DNA from 2 places in the Aeromonas genomosp. paramedia genome. Region 1 is predicted to be linked to the other one. Evidence: riboswitches for the same ligand, from Rfam matches in the RefSeq annotation. Region 1 holds a riboswitch; the other holds the start of a gene.
The links. Region 1 has a riboswitch for cyclic di-GMP ahead of lafK (lateral flagellar response regulator transcription factor LafK). Riboswitches for the same ligand answer to the same signal wherever they lie in the genome.
Positions count from the first base shown of each region.

Region 2: it holds a riboswitch for cyclic di-GMP, as region 1 does, so the genes downstream of both, gbpA (N-acetylglucosamine-binding protein GbpA) here and lafK (lateral flagellar response regulator transcription factor LafK) in region 1, are expected to answer to the same signal.

Region 1 covers NZ_JAAROG010000001.1:44,920-50,125, reverse strand. The annotation lists gene fliFL (lateral flagellar M-ring protein FliFL) at 1-1,409, opposite strand, end outside; gene lfiE (lateral flagellar hook-basal body complex protein LfiE) at 1,428-1,754, opposite strand; gene lafK (lateral flagellar response regulator transcription factor LafK) at 1,766-3,028, opposite strand; cyclic di-GMP riboswitch class I at 3,281-3,368, opposite strand; gene lfhA (lateral flagellar biosynthesis protein LfhA) at 3,563-5,206, opposite strand, start outside.
Region 2 covers NZ_JAAROG010000031.1:140,505-145,710, forward strand. The annotation lists gene HB860_RS21275 (M3 family metallopeptidase) at 1-119, opposite strand, end outside; gene HB860_RS21280 (methyl-accepting chemotaxis protein) at 413-2,098, shown strand; cyclic di-GMP riboswitch class I at 2,361-2,446, shown strand; gene gbpA (N-acetylglucosamine-binding protein GbpA) at 2,512-3,936, shown strand; gene HB860_RS21290 (cytochrome b) at 4,037-4,567, shown strand; gene cbl (HTH-type transcriptional regulator Cbl) at 4,658-5,206, opposite strand, start outside.

The DNA of each region.
Region 1 (5,206 bases):
ATGCCGAAGAACACCAGGGTCAGCCCCAGCAGACCACCCACCAGGTAGCGCAGGGAGTCTTGCCAGTAAGGGGTCTCCAGCCAGCTCGACTCAGGTGGCGTCACCGGCACGGCGCCGGTGAAGTCGAACACCTGCAGGCTGATCTGATCGCCGCGCACGCCGTCAAAGCCGACGGAGCGCTCCACCATCTGGCGGATCTGCTCCAGCTGCTCGGCGCTCCAGCCCCCCTTGGGGCTGCTCTGCTGATTGAGCAAGATGGATACGTTCATCCGCTCCAGCCGTCCCTGCTGATAGCGGGTATGCACTATGGTGCGGCTGTTCTCGTACTGCTTGCTGACCTCCTGCCGTTCGGTACGAGTGTCGTTCTTGGCTGGCTCCGGCGTCGCCGCATTTCCCTCGGCAGCCGCTTCTGTCTGGGGCGCAGTCTCGGGAGGACGGTTGGACAGGGCCCCCGGGATGCCGAGCGCCAGGGCATCTATGGTCTTGTCGGACTTGTTGGACTCCTTGGTCACCACACCATTGGGATCCAGCTGCTGCTGGGTCTCTTCCACCGCGTTGAAGTTGACGTCAGCGGCGATCTGGACCCGGAAGTTGCCGGTGCCCAGCATGGGATGGAGCATGTCGCTGGCACGCTGGCGGATGTACTGCTCAAGCTTGCGCACGTACTCCATCTGCTGGACGCTCTGCTTGCCGAATCCCGCCTTGTCGCCGAGCTCGGCACTCAGCAATTGGCCCGCCTGATCCACTATGGTCACGGCACCGGGCTTCATGCCCGAGATGCTGCCTGCCACCAGGTTGGCGATGGCCTCGACCTGACCCGGCTCCATGGACTGGCCGGGTTGCAGATCCAGCATCACGGAGGCGCTGGGTTTCTCTTCGTCACGGCCGACAAACAGGGTCCGCTTGGGGATGGCCAGATGCACCCGGGCACTGCGCACCGCATCCAGCGAGATGATGGTTCTGGCCAGCTCCCCTTCCAGGGCATGGCGGTAGCGCGCCCCTTCCATGAACTCGCTGGTGCCAAGACCGGTGACTGTGTCCAGCCCCTCGAGGCCGGCCGGCATGGCCGCCCTGACCCCGCGCGCCGCCAGCGCCATGCGCACGTGGGCGAGCTGGCTCTCCGGCACCAGGATCTGGCCCGAGCTTTTTTCCAGCCGGAAAGGCACCTGCTCCTTCTCCAGCATCTCCATGATGTTGGCGGTGTCGTAGAGCTCCTGCTTGCCGTAGAGGGGCACATAGTTCTTGCTGGAGGTCCAGAGGATCACCACTATGGTGCCCGCCACTATGGCGGCAAGCAGCGCTATGGTCAGGATGGATTTGTTGTCCCGGGACAGGGTGCGCCAGTTGCGCATCCCTTCCTGTACCCGGGCGATCAGGGAGCCCGACGCCCCCGGCGAGGATGATACCAATTCAGTCATGACCTACCCTCAGAGCGGCATGCGCATGATGTCATCGAAGCCTGTCATCAGTTTGTTGCGCACCTGCATCAGGGCGGAAAAACTGAGACCTGCCTTCTGGCTGGCCACCATGGCCCCCACCAGATCGTCGCTCTGACCCGCGTCGACGGCGGTCATCAGTCTGGACGCGACATTCTGCTGTTCGTTGACCCGGCCGACGACGTCACGCATGGCGTCGCTGAACGAGACAGCCGAGGCGTCGTTAGGCTCGATGGAAGGGGTGTGACTGGCGACGCGCTGCATTTCCTGCATCTGCTGCAGGAGCGTCACCTGTGATGACATGATCTCAATCTTCACTCGGTTATCCCTTAGTTTTGAATCTGCTGCTCGACATCGATGCCCTGCTCGCGCATGGCAGCCAGCTTGTATCTAAGTGCCCGGGTCGTCATCCCAAGGGCTTCGGCCGTACGAGTCCGGTGACCACGAAAACGGCGCAACGTCTCCAGGACGAATTGAAATTCGGCATGCCGTTTGGTCTCGCTGAGCCCCTCCGGGGCCGCAAGCGTCTGCGGTAACAGGTTGTCGGCTTCGACGGCATAATGGGGCAGCATCAAATCGACCGCCTGAATATGCAATCCGCGAGCCATAATTAGTGCCCGCTGGATCACGTTGTCCAGTTCGCGCACATTGCCCGGCCAGTCATAGGAGAGCAGCTGCTTGCAGGCGCTCTCGCTGAGGCGATACCCCTGCTGGGCGGCGTAGCGCTCGATGAAGTACTCCGCCAGCGGCAGTATGTCGTCCGGCCGCTCCCGCAGGGCGGGCCAGCTCATGGGCAGCACATCGAGCCGGTAGAAGAGGTCCTCGCGAAACTCCCCCTGCAACACCAACTCCCTGAGGTCTCTGTTGCTGGCGGCGATGATCCGCACATCCAGCGCAATCACCTGATGGCTGCCCAGCCGCTCGACCTCTTTCTCCTGCAGCACCCGCAGCAGCTTGGCCTGCAATGCCAGCGGCAGTTCGGAGATCTCGTCGAGCAACAGGGTGCCCCCCTGGGCCAGCTCGAACTTGCCCTGCTGGCTGGCGGTCGCGCCGGTAAAGGCCCCCTTGCTGTGTCCGAACAGGATGGATTCGAGCATGGCTTCGGGGATGGCAGCACAGTTGATGGCCACGAAGGGCTTGCCCGCCCGGCTGGACATCTCGTGGATGTAGCGGGCCAGCCGCTCCTTGCCCGTCCCCGACTCGCCGCCGATGAGGATGGTGGCCGAGGTCTTGGCAGCCCGCCTGGCGAGCTGCAAGACCTGCAGGCTCAGGGGCGAGGTGGCGATCAGGTTGGGAATGGCCTGACGCAGGCGCAGGGCTCCCCTCACCACATCGAGGATCTGGCGCTGGCTGAAAGGCTTGATGATGTAGTCGATGGCGCCGGCCCGCATGGCCTCCGCCGCCAGATAGGCCTGGTGCTCATTGACCAGGATGACGCAGTCGGTACCCGCCAGCTCCTGCACCATTGAGGGTCCGGCCTCGGTCATGACCGCCATGTCGAGCAGCACGAGATCCGCTGAATGGTGAGAGAGAAATTGTTTGGCCAGCGGGACAGAATTCAGGCAAGAAACGCGATAGCCTGCCTTCAACAATATTCCCTCAACATCGTCTCCATTTGATAACGAAGAGGAAACTAATAATAAATGAGCATGAGATTCAATACCGACGGGTATTGAATTTTCCTTGATAGATAAATCAGAAAACATATTAACCCGAACCTGTGATTGCACATGAATCAATCAACAGAACTGACGCTCAAAAAATAAAAACGCACCAGGACGGGGCAGCACTTCTTATTGAGCACTTACCCTATATCGGTATGAAAACAAGGCTGGAATCATGGCCTTGGTAACCCCGCTATCATTAGCATCAATGCTGTTAGACCGGAGGCTTTGCGTCCTGACTTTTCAGTTCAGTTTGCCTTTATCATGCGACGACCCGTATTAGGATGGCATGGCTTGGTTGTCCTTAAGCCATGTGACACATCTGACTGTTTCTATTTTATTTTTTCACTGTCAGTCTGTGTCGCGTCAAAAGCCGTCACATCATAACGGCTTTATATGACAATTCAAGCAGATGTGCGGAATAGTCTCTTCCTGCCGGCATATGGGCGTGGCAATTCCACTTCAGCCCAGGGTGCCAATTACCTCGACCCGCAAATCTTCCGGGATCTCGTTATAAGAGAGCACTTTGAGACCCTTTGAAAAGGATCGGGCATAGCGGGCGATCAACGGCCTGAGCTGGGGCATGACCACCAGCACGGGCGCATACCCCTGCTGCTGCAACTGCTCCTTCACCAGCGGCATGTTCTGCTGCAACTGCGCCAGCAATTGCGGGTCGACCGGGAAGCTGTCCAGCTGGATTTTTCCCTGCTGCTGGGACTGGTTCATTGCCGTCAGCAGAGTCTGCTCCAGCCGATCATCCAGGGTGAAGGCCGCCAGTATGTCGCGGGATCCGATCGCCTGCCTGACGATCTGGCGCTTTAGGGCGCAGCGCACGTCCGAGGCCAGCAGCACAGGGTCCTTGGTCAGCTCGCTCGCATCCAGCAAGGTGGTGGCTATGGTGCGGATATCGGTGAGGCTGATCTGCTCCTTGAGCAACTGACGGAAGACCCGCAGTTGCTGCATCTGGGTCAGGGCCAGATTGAGCTCTTCCGCCAGGCGGGGCGACTGGGTGGCCAGATACTGGCCCAGCTTGCCCACCTCGTCATGGCCGAAGAGCCCATCGAGCTGCTCCCTGAGCAGCTTGCTGGCATGGGTGGCGATGACGGTGGCGGAGTCCACCACGGAGTAACCCAGGTTGAGCGCCTTGGCCTTGTTGTCCGGCGAGATCCAGACCGCGTTCATGCCATAGGCCGGATCCTGGGTCAGCTCGCCGTCCAGGGCCCCATAGGTCTCCCCGCTGCTGATGGCCATCAGCCGCTGGCAATCCACATTCCCCGTGGCCAGGGCGATGCCCGACAGCTTGATGCGATACTGGTCCGGTTGCAGTTGCAGGTTGTCCCGTACCCGGATCTCGGGCAGCAGGAAGCCATACTGCTCGGACAGGGTCTTGCGAATGCCGCGCACCCGGGCGAGCAGCTCGGCCCCCTTGTTTGCCTCGGCCAGCGGCACCAGCCGATAGCCCAGCTCGATGGCGACTGCATCCACCGGCGGCAGATCCTGCCAGTCCAGCCCCTGCGGCTCCGGCTGCACCATCTGCCTCGTCAGCTCCTCGGCCGCATCCAGGGCAGGGTCCTTTGCCCGGCGCTGGCTGACGCTCCAGCCGGTCCAGGCCAGCACGGCGGCAAAGCTGAGGAAGGCCAGCATGGGCATGCCGGGCACCAGGCCCAGGATCAGCATGATGGTCGCCGCCGTATAGATGACCCGGGGGGAAGCCAGGATCTGCTGGCCGACCTGATCCGACATCTCTCCCTCGTCACTCACGCGAGTGACTATGATGGCCGCCGCGGTGGACATCAGCAGTGAGGGGATCTGGGCGACCAGACCATCACCTATGGTAAGCAGGGCATAGATGCGGAAGGCATCGGAAACCGGCAGCGAGTGCTGGAAGATACCTATGGCGAGACCACCCACCAGGTTGATGATCAGCACCAGCAGGCCGGCGATGGCATCGCCACGGACAAACTTGGAGGCCCCATCCATGGCGCCGTAGAAGTCCGCTTCCCTGGCGATCTCTTCCCGCCTTGCACGGGCCTGGTGCTGATCCAGGGTCCCGGCGTTGAGATCGGCATCTATGGCCATCTGCTTGCCCGGCATGGCATCCAGGGT
Region 2 (5,206 bases), on a different contig from region 1:
CCGGCCTGATCGTCGCTGATGCCCATGTAGGTGGACCAGAAGAGATCCTCCTTGCGCCTGTGTACTCGCAGGTAGTCGGCGTTGAGCTGATTCAAGTAATTCCTGGCAATGGAACTCATAAATTCCCTCTTGTTATGGGGCGGCCACGGGGGCACCCACTCCTTTTTGGTGAAATGCCAACTCATTCACACTTCCTGCAAATAGAGTCGGCAAATGGTGCGCCGGGATGCGCCAGACCACGCTACCAAAAGCGAGGGTTTCTGTCTGCTGGCTATACTGGTTGCCAACACACTCAATTGGCAATCAACCATCACAACCTCTTGAAAGTTAAATAAATGTTAAACACAAAACAATCAAGGCCAGCCAGCTGACTGGCCCTCACCAGATCCGCACGGGAAAGAAGGAAAAGACTATGTTCAAGCTCGGTGATATCGCCGTGAGTCGCAAACTGATGCTGCTGCTCTCGGTGGCGCTGGTCGGCTTCATCGCACTGCTGCTCATCTCCGCCAGTGCCCTGCATCGCAACCTGATGAGTGAGCGGGAAGCCAGATTGCAGGCGGTGCTGGATCTCGCCATGAGCCGGATCCATACCCTGGCCGCCACCCTGCCCGCCCCAGAGGCCCAGGCGCAAGCCAAGGCCATGCTCGACAGCATGCGCTTCGATGGGGACAACTATCTGTTCGTGCTGGACGAGGATCGCCGGGTGGTGGTGCACCCTGCCAAGCCCGAGCTGGTCGGCCAGCAGATGGGCGGGACGCCCGCCGAATCCCACTGGCAGCGCATGGTGGATCTCGGCAAGGGCGGCCATCAGGGCCGCCTGGAGTACCAGTGGCTCTCCCCCTCCGGTGAGGCGGCCCAGAAGATGTCCCTGGTGGCCGGCTACCAGCCCTGGGGCTGGATCCTGGGCTCGGGCGTGCTGCTGCAGGACATAGAGGCCACCATCTGGTCCCAGTATGAGCTGATGGGAGGGGCCACCCTGCTGGTGATCCTGCTGATGGGGTGGCTTGGGGTGGCCATCAGCCGCTCCATCGTCAGGCCGCTCGCCGAGATCAAGGGGGCCATGGCCCAGGTGGCTGCCGGGGATCTGGTGGTGAGCATCCCGGTGCATGGCAAGGATGAGCTGGGGGCCGTCGCCACCAGCACCAATCAGGGGCTAGACGCCATTCGCCGCGCCCTGCTGGAAGCCAGCCAGGGTGCCCGCAACGTGGCGGATGCCGCCCTGCGCATCGCCGCCTCCGCCGAGCAGACCAACCAGGCGGTCAACAGCCAGCGGGATCAGCTGGCCCAGCTCGCCACCGCCATGAACGAGATGAGCGCCACCATCTCGGATGTGGCGGGCCACGCCGAGAACACCGCCCGCGACACCCGGGACGCCACCAGCGAGGCCGGGCTCGGCAACGAAGACGTCCACGCCAGCGTGCACGGCATCCAGGCGCTCGCCACCGAGGTGGAGCAGGCTACCCATCAGGTCAATCGACTCAAGGAGGGGGTGATGCAGATAGGGGAGGTGACCGCCGTCATCAGCGCCATCTCGGATCAGACCAATCTGCTGGCCCTCAACGCCGCCATAGAGGCGGCCCGGGCCGGCGAGCAGGGTCGCGGCTTCGCCGTGGTGGCCGACGAGGTGCGCCAGCTGGCCAGCCGCACCCGCCACTCCACCGAGGAGATCCAAAGCACCATCACCCAGTTGCAGCAGCGGGCGGTGACCGCCGCCAGCGCCATGGATGCCAGCCGCAAGCTGGCGGAGAGCAGCGTCGGCCAGTCCGAGAAGGCGAGGCAGGATCTCTCCCTCATCGTCAACCACATCCAGCACGTGAGCGACATGGCGACCCAGATAGCCACGGCGGCGGAGCAGCAGAGCATGGTGGCGGAAGACATGAACCGCAACGTCAGCGGCATCAACGACTCGGCGCTCGAGATGTCCCAGGCCGCCTCCCAGCTGGCCCAGGAGAGCGAGCTGCTGGCCGGACTGTCGCGCAGCCTGGACGAGCGGCTGGCGGTGTTCAGGCTCGGCAATGGCCTCCCCCGGGATCTGGCACCCGGTCAGGCCCCGCGCCCCGCGCCCTCCCGCCGCCCAGACCAGTACCCGCACCACTGACCGTCTGACACAGTCCCATCCCCTGCCGGCCTCGCCGGCAGGGGATTTTTTCATTGATGAAAAATGTCGCGATTTTGCATCTTTTGACAGAGCTGGCGAAGCAAAACCCAACTTGATGAATTAAATATAATTTTAAAAACAGAGTGTTAAGTGATTGCTCTACTCCGATGAGGTCAAGCTGTAAAGATTTACACTTAATAATTTAATCAAAAGAAGCCATCATGGTGGCGCCGTCCTCAAGGGCGGCACCCTGACCCTTTATGTAGTCATTTGGCAAACTGGTTGAAAGGCCAGGACGCAAAGCCTCCGGTCTAAAGACATGTCGTCCAGGATAGCGGGGTTGCCACACCCAGGTGTGTCACGGGGAATTCCCCTGCCAACTTGACTGCCCACATCACCGAACAGAGGAATGTATGGCAGCAAAAATCCAACTCAATCATGTGGCCGCGGCGCTGGCGCTGCTGGCCAGCGGCGGCGTGCTCGCCCACGGTTACATCAGCCAGCCGGAAGGGCGCAACTATCTGTGCAAGACCGGCGGCAACAGCCAGTGTGGCGCCATTCAATGGGAGCCCCAGAGCCTGGAGGCGCCGTCCGGCTTCCCCGATGGCGGCCCCGCCGACGGCCAGATCGCCTCGGCCGGGCATCCGCAATTCGGTGAGCTCAATGCCCAGACTAGCGATCGCTGGACCAAGCGCCAGGTGCAGGCCGGTCCCTTCGCCATCGGCTGGACCTTCACCGCCAACCACGTGACCCGCAACTGGCGCTACTACCTCACCAAGCAGGAGTGGAACCCGAACCAGCCCCTGACCAGGGACTCCTTCGATCTCAATCCGTTCTGCGTCATCGACGGGGGCATGGTGCAACCACCCAAGCAGGTCACCCATCAGTGCACCCTGCCGGCGCGCACCGGCTACCAGGTCATCCTCGGGGTCTGGGAGGTGGGCGATACCGCCAACAGCTTCTACAACCTCATCGACGCCCAGTTCGATGGTGGCACCCAGCCGCCGCTGACCTGGAGCCAGGGCGGGACCATCTACCCCTCCACCGATCTGGTGGTCGGCGACAAGGCCAGGACCCGGGTATTCGACGCCAACGGCGAGCGCACCGATCTGCAGACAGTGCTGACCATAGGCTCCGCCGAGCAGGGTCAGAAGAACAACTGGGCCCACGATCTGGCCGCCAGGATCAACGCCGAGCAGAGCCAGATCCGCGCAGGCCAGCAGGGCACCGATGGCCAGTTCAACCCGGTCTACGGCCAGAACCCCGTCTACCTGAAGGCGGGCAGCAACCTGCAGCGGGTCGAGGTCCAGCTCGAGCAGCAGCAACCCCCGGTGGGCAACAGCATCAGCGTGAGCGGGCTGGAGAGCGAATACCTGCTCGACAACGGCAAGGTCACCCTCAACTTCACCGTCACGGCCGAGGGGGATCTCGCGGTCACCAACACCCTGTATGACCATGGCGGCGCCGCCAAGGGCCAGACCGGCGCCGACATCAAGGACAGCAGCCAGAGCTTCACCATGGCGGTCGGCGGTCTGAGCGCCGGCCACCACCAGCTGGTGATCGAGGGCAAGCCGAAGGCGGGCGGTGCCCCCCTGCAGCAGACCCTGGACCTGATGTTCAAGGATCCCGCCAGCGGCGGTGACTACCAGTACAGCTTCCCGGAGGGACTCAAATCCTATGCAGCAGGCACCAAGGTGCTGCAGCCGAAAGATGGCAAGATCTACCAGTGCAAGCCCTACCCCTACAGTGGCTGGTGCACCATCTGGACCAGCACGGCGACCCAGTATGAGCCCGGCGTGGGCACCAACTGGCAGGATGCCTGGACCCTGGTGAACTGATCCCCCGCAAGCAGAAGAGGCCCGAGCGGCCTCTTTTTTGTGCCTGTCATCCGGGCTCCCGGTGCCTCTCTGCACCCTGGGCCCCAGTCGGAAAAATCCCATGACGAAAGACTACTATGACCCCCTGAGCCGCCTGCTGCACTGGCTGATGGCCGCCGTCATCCTCTACGCCACCCTGGCGGGCTACCTGATGCACCTGGTGATCGACAGCCACCCCAGGCTGTTTCAGTTTCTGTCGGTGTTGAACATGTCGATGGCGACCCTGATCACCCCGCTCTTCCTGCTGCGCTGGGGCTGGCGGCACTGGCGCGCGCGCCTGCCCGAAGATCAGACCCAGCCTCACCATCCCGCCGCCAGGCTGGCGCACGCCCTGCTCTACGGCCTGATGTTTGTGGTGCTGCTGAGCGGCTTCCTGATGCTGGAGCAGGGCTACTCCCTGTTCTGGCTCTACCCGGTCGCCAACCCGATCGGCTCACCGGAGATCAACGCCTTCTTCTTTGGCGTCCATCGCCTCGGCTGCCTGGCGCTGGCTGCGCTGGTCCTGCTGCACGTGGCCGCCGCCCTCTACCATCACAGGATCAAGGGGGATCGCACCCTGTATCGCATGCTGGGTCCCCAGAGCGGGCGCTAGCCAATGAGCGAGGCCCTGGGTCAGGCTGAAGCCTCGATTAAGCAAGCAGGGAGCCAAGGGCTCCCTGCTTTTTCAGACCATGCGCCCCATTCAGATCTGGTAATCGAGCAGGGGCTCGTTGCTCATCGCCCTGGCCTGGATCTCCGCCAGCGCCAGCTCGGGGTTGCAGAGCTGGATGAACTGCCAGGTGAAGTTGTGCTGGAACTGCCCCTGCTTGAGGCCGATCCAGGCGGTGTGCGGCGCAAACAGCCGGCTGCCGTCGAGCTGCACCAGCCCCTTGTCCCGCTGGGGATCGAACGCCATGTCCGCCAGTATGCCCACCCCCATCTCCAGCTCGACATAGGTCTTGATGACGTCGGAGTCCTGGGCGGTCAGCAGGATCTGCGGATGTATCCCCGCCTCGGCGAAGGCCTCATCCACCCGCACCCGCCCCGTCAGGCCCGCCTGATAGGTCACTATGGGCCAGTGGGCCAGGGCCGCCAGGGTGAGCTCCCGCTCGGCGGTGAGGGGGTGCTGCTCCGGCACCACTATGTTGTGGTGCCAGCGGTAGTAGGGAAACGCGACCACCCCTTCGCTCTTGTCGAGCTGCTCGCTGCTGATGCCGATGTCCACCTCGCCGGTCTGCACCAGCCGCACTAT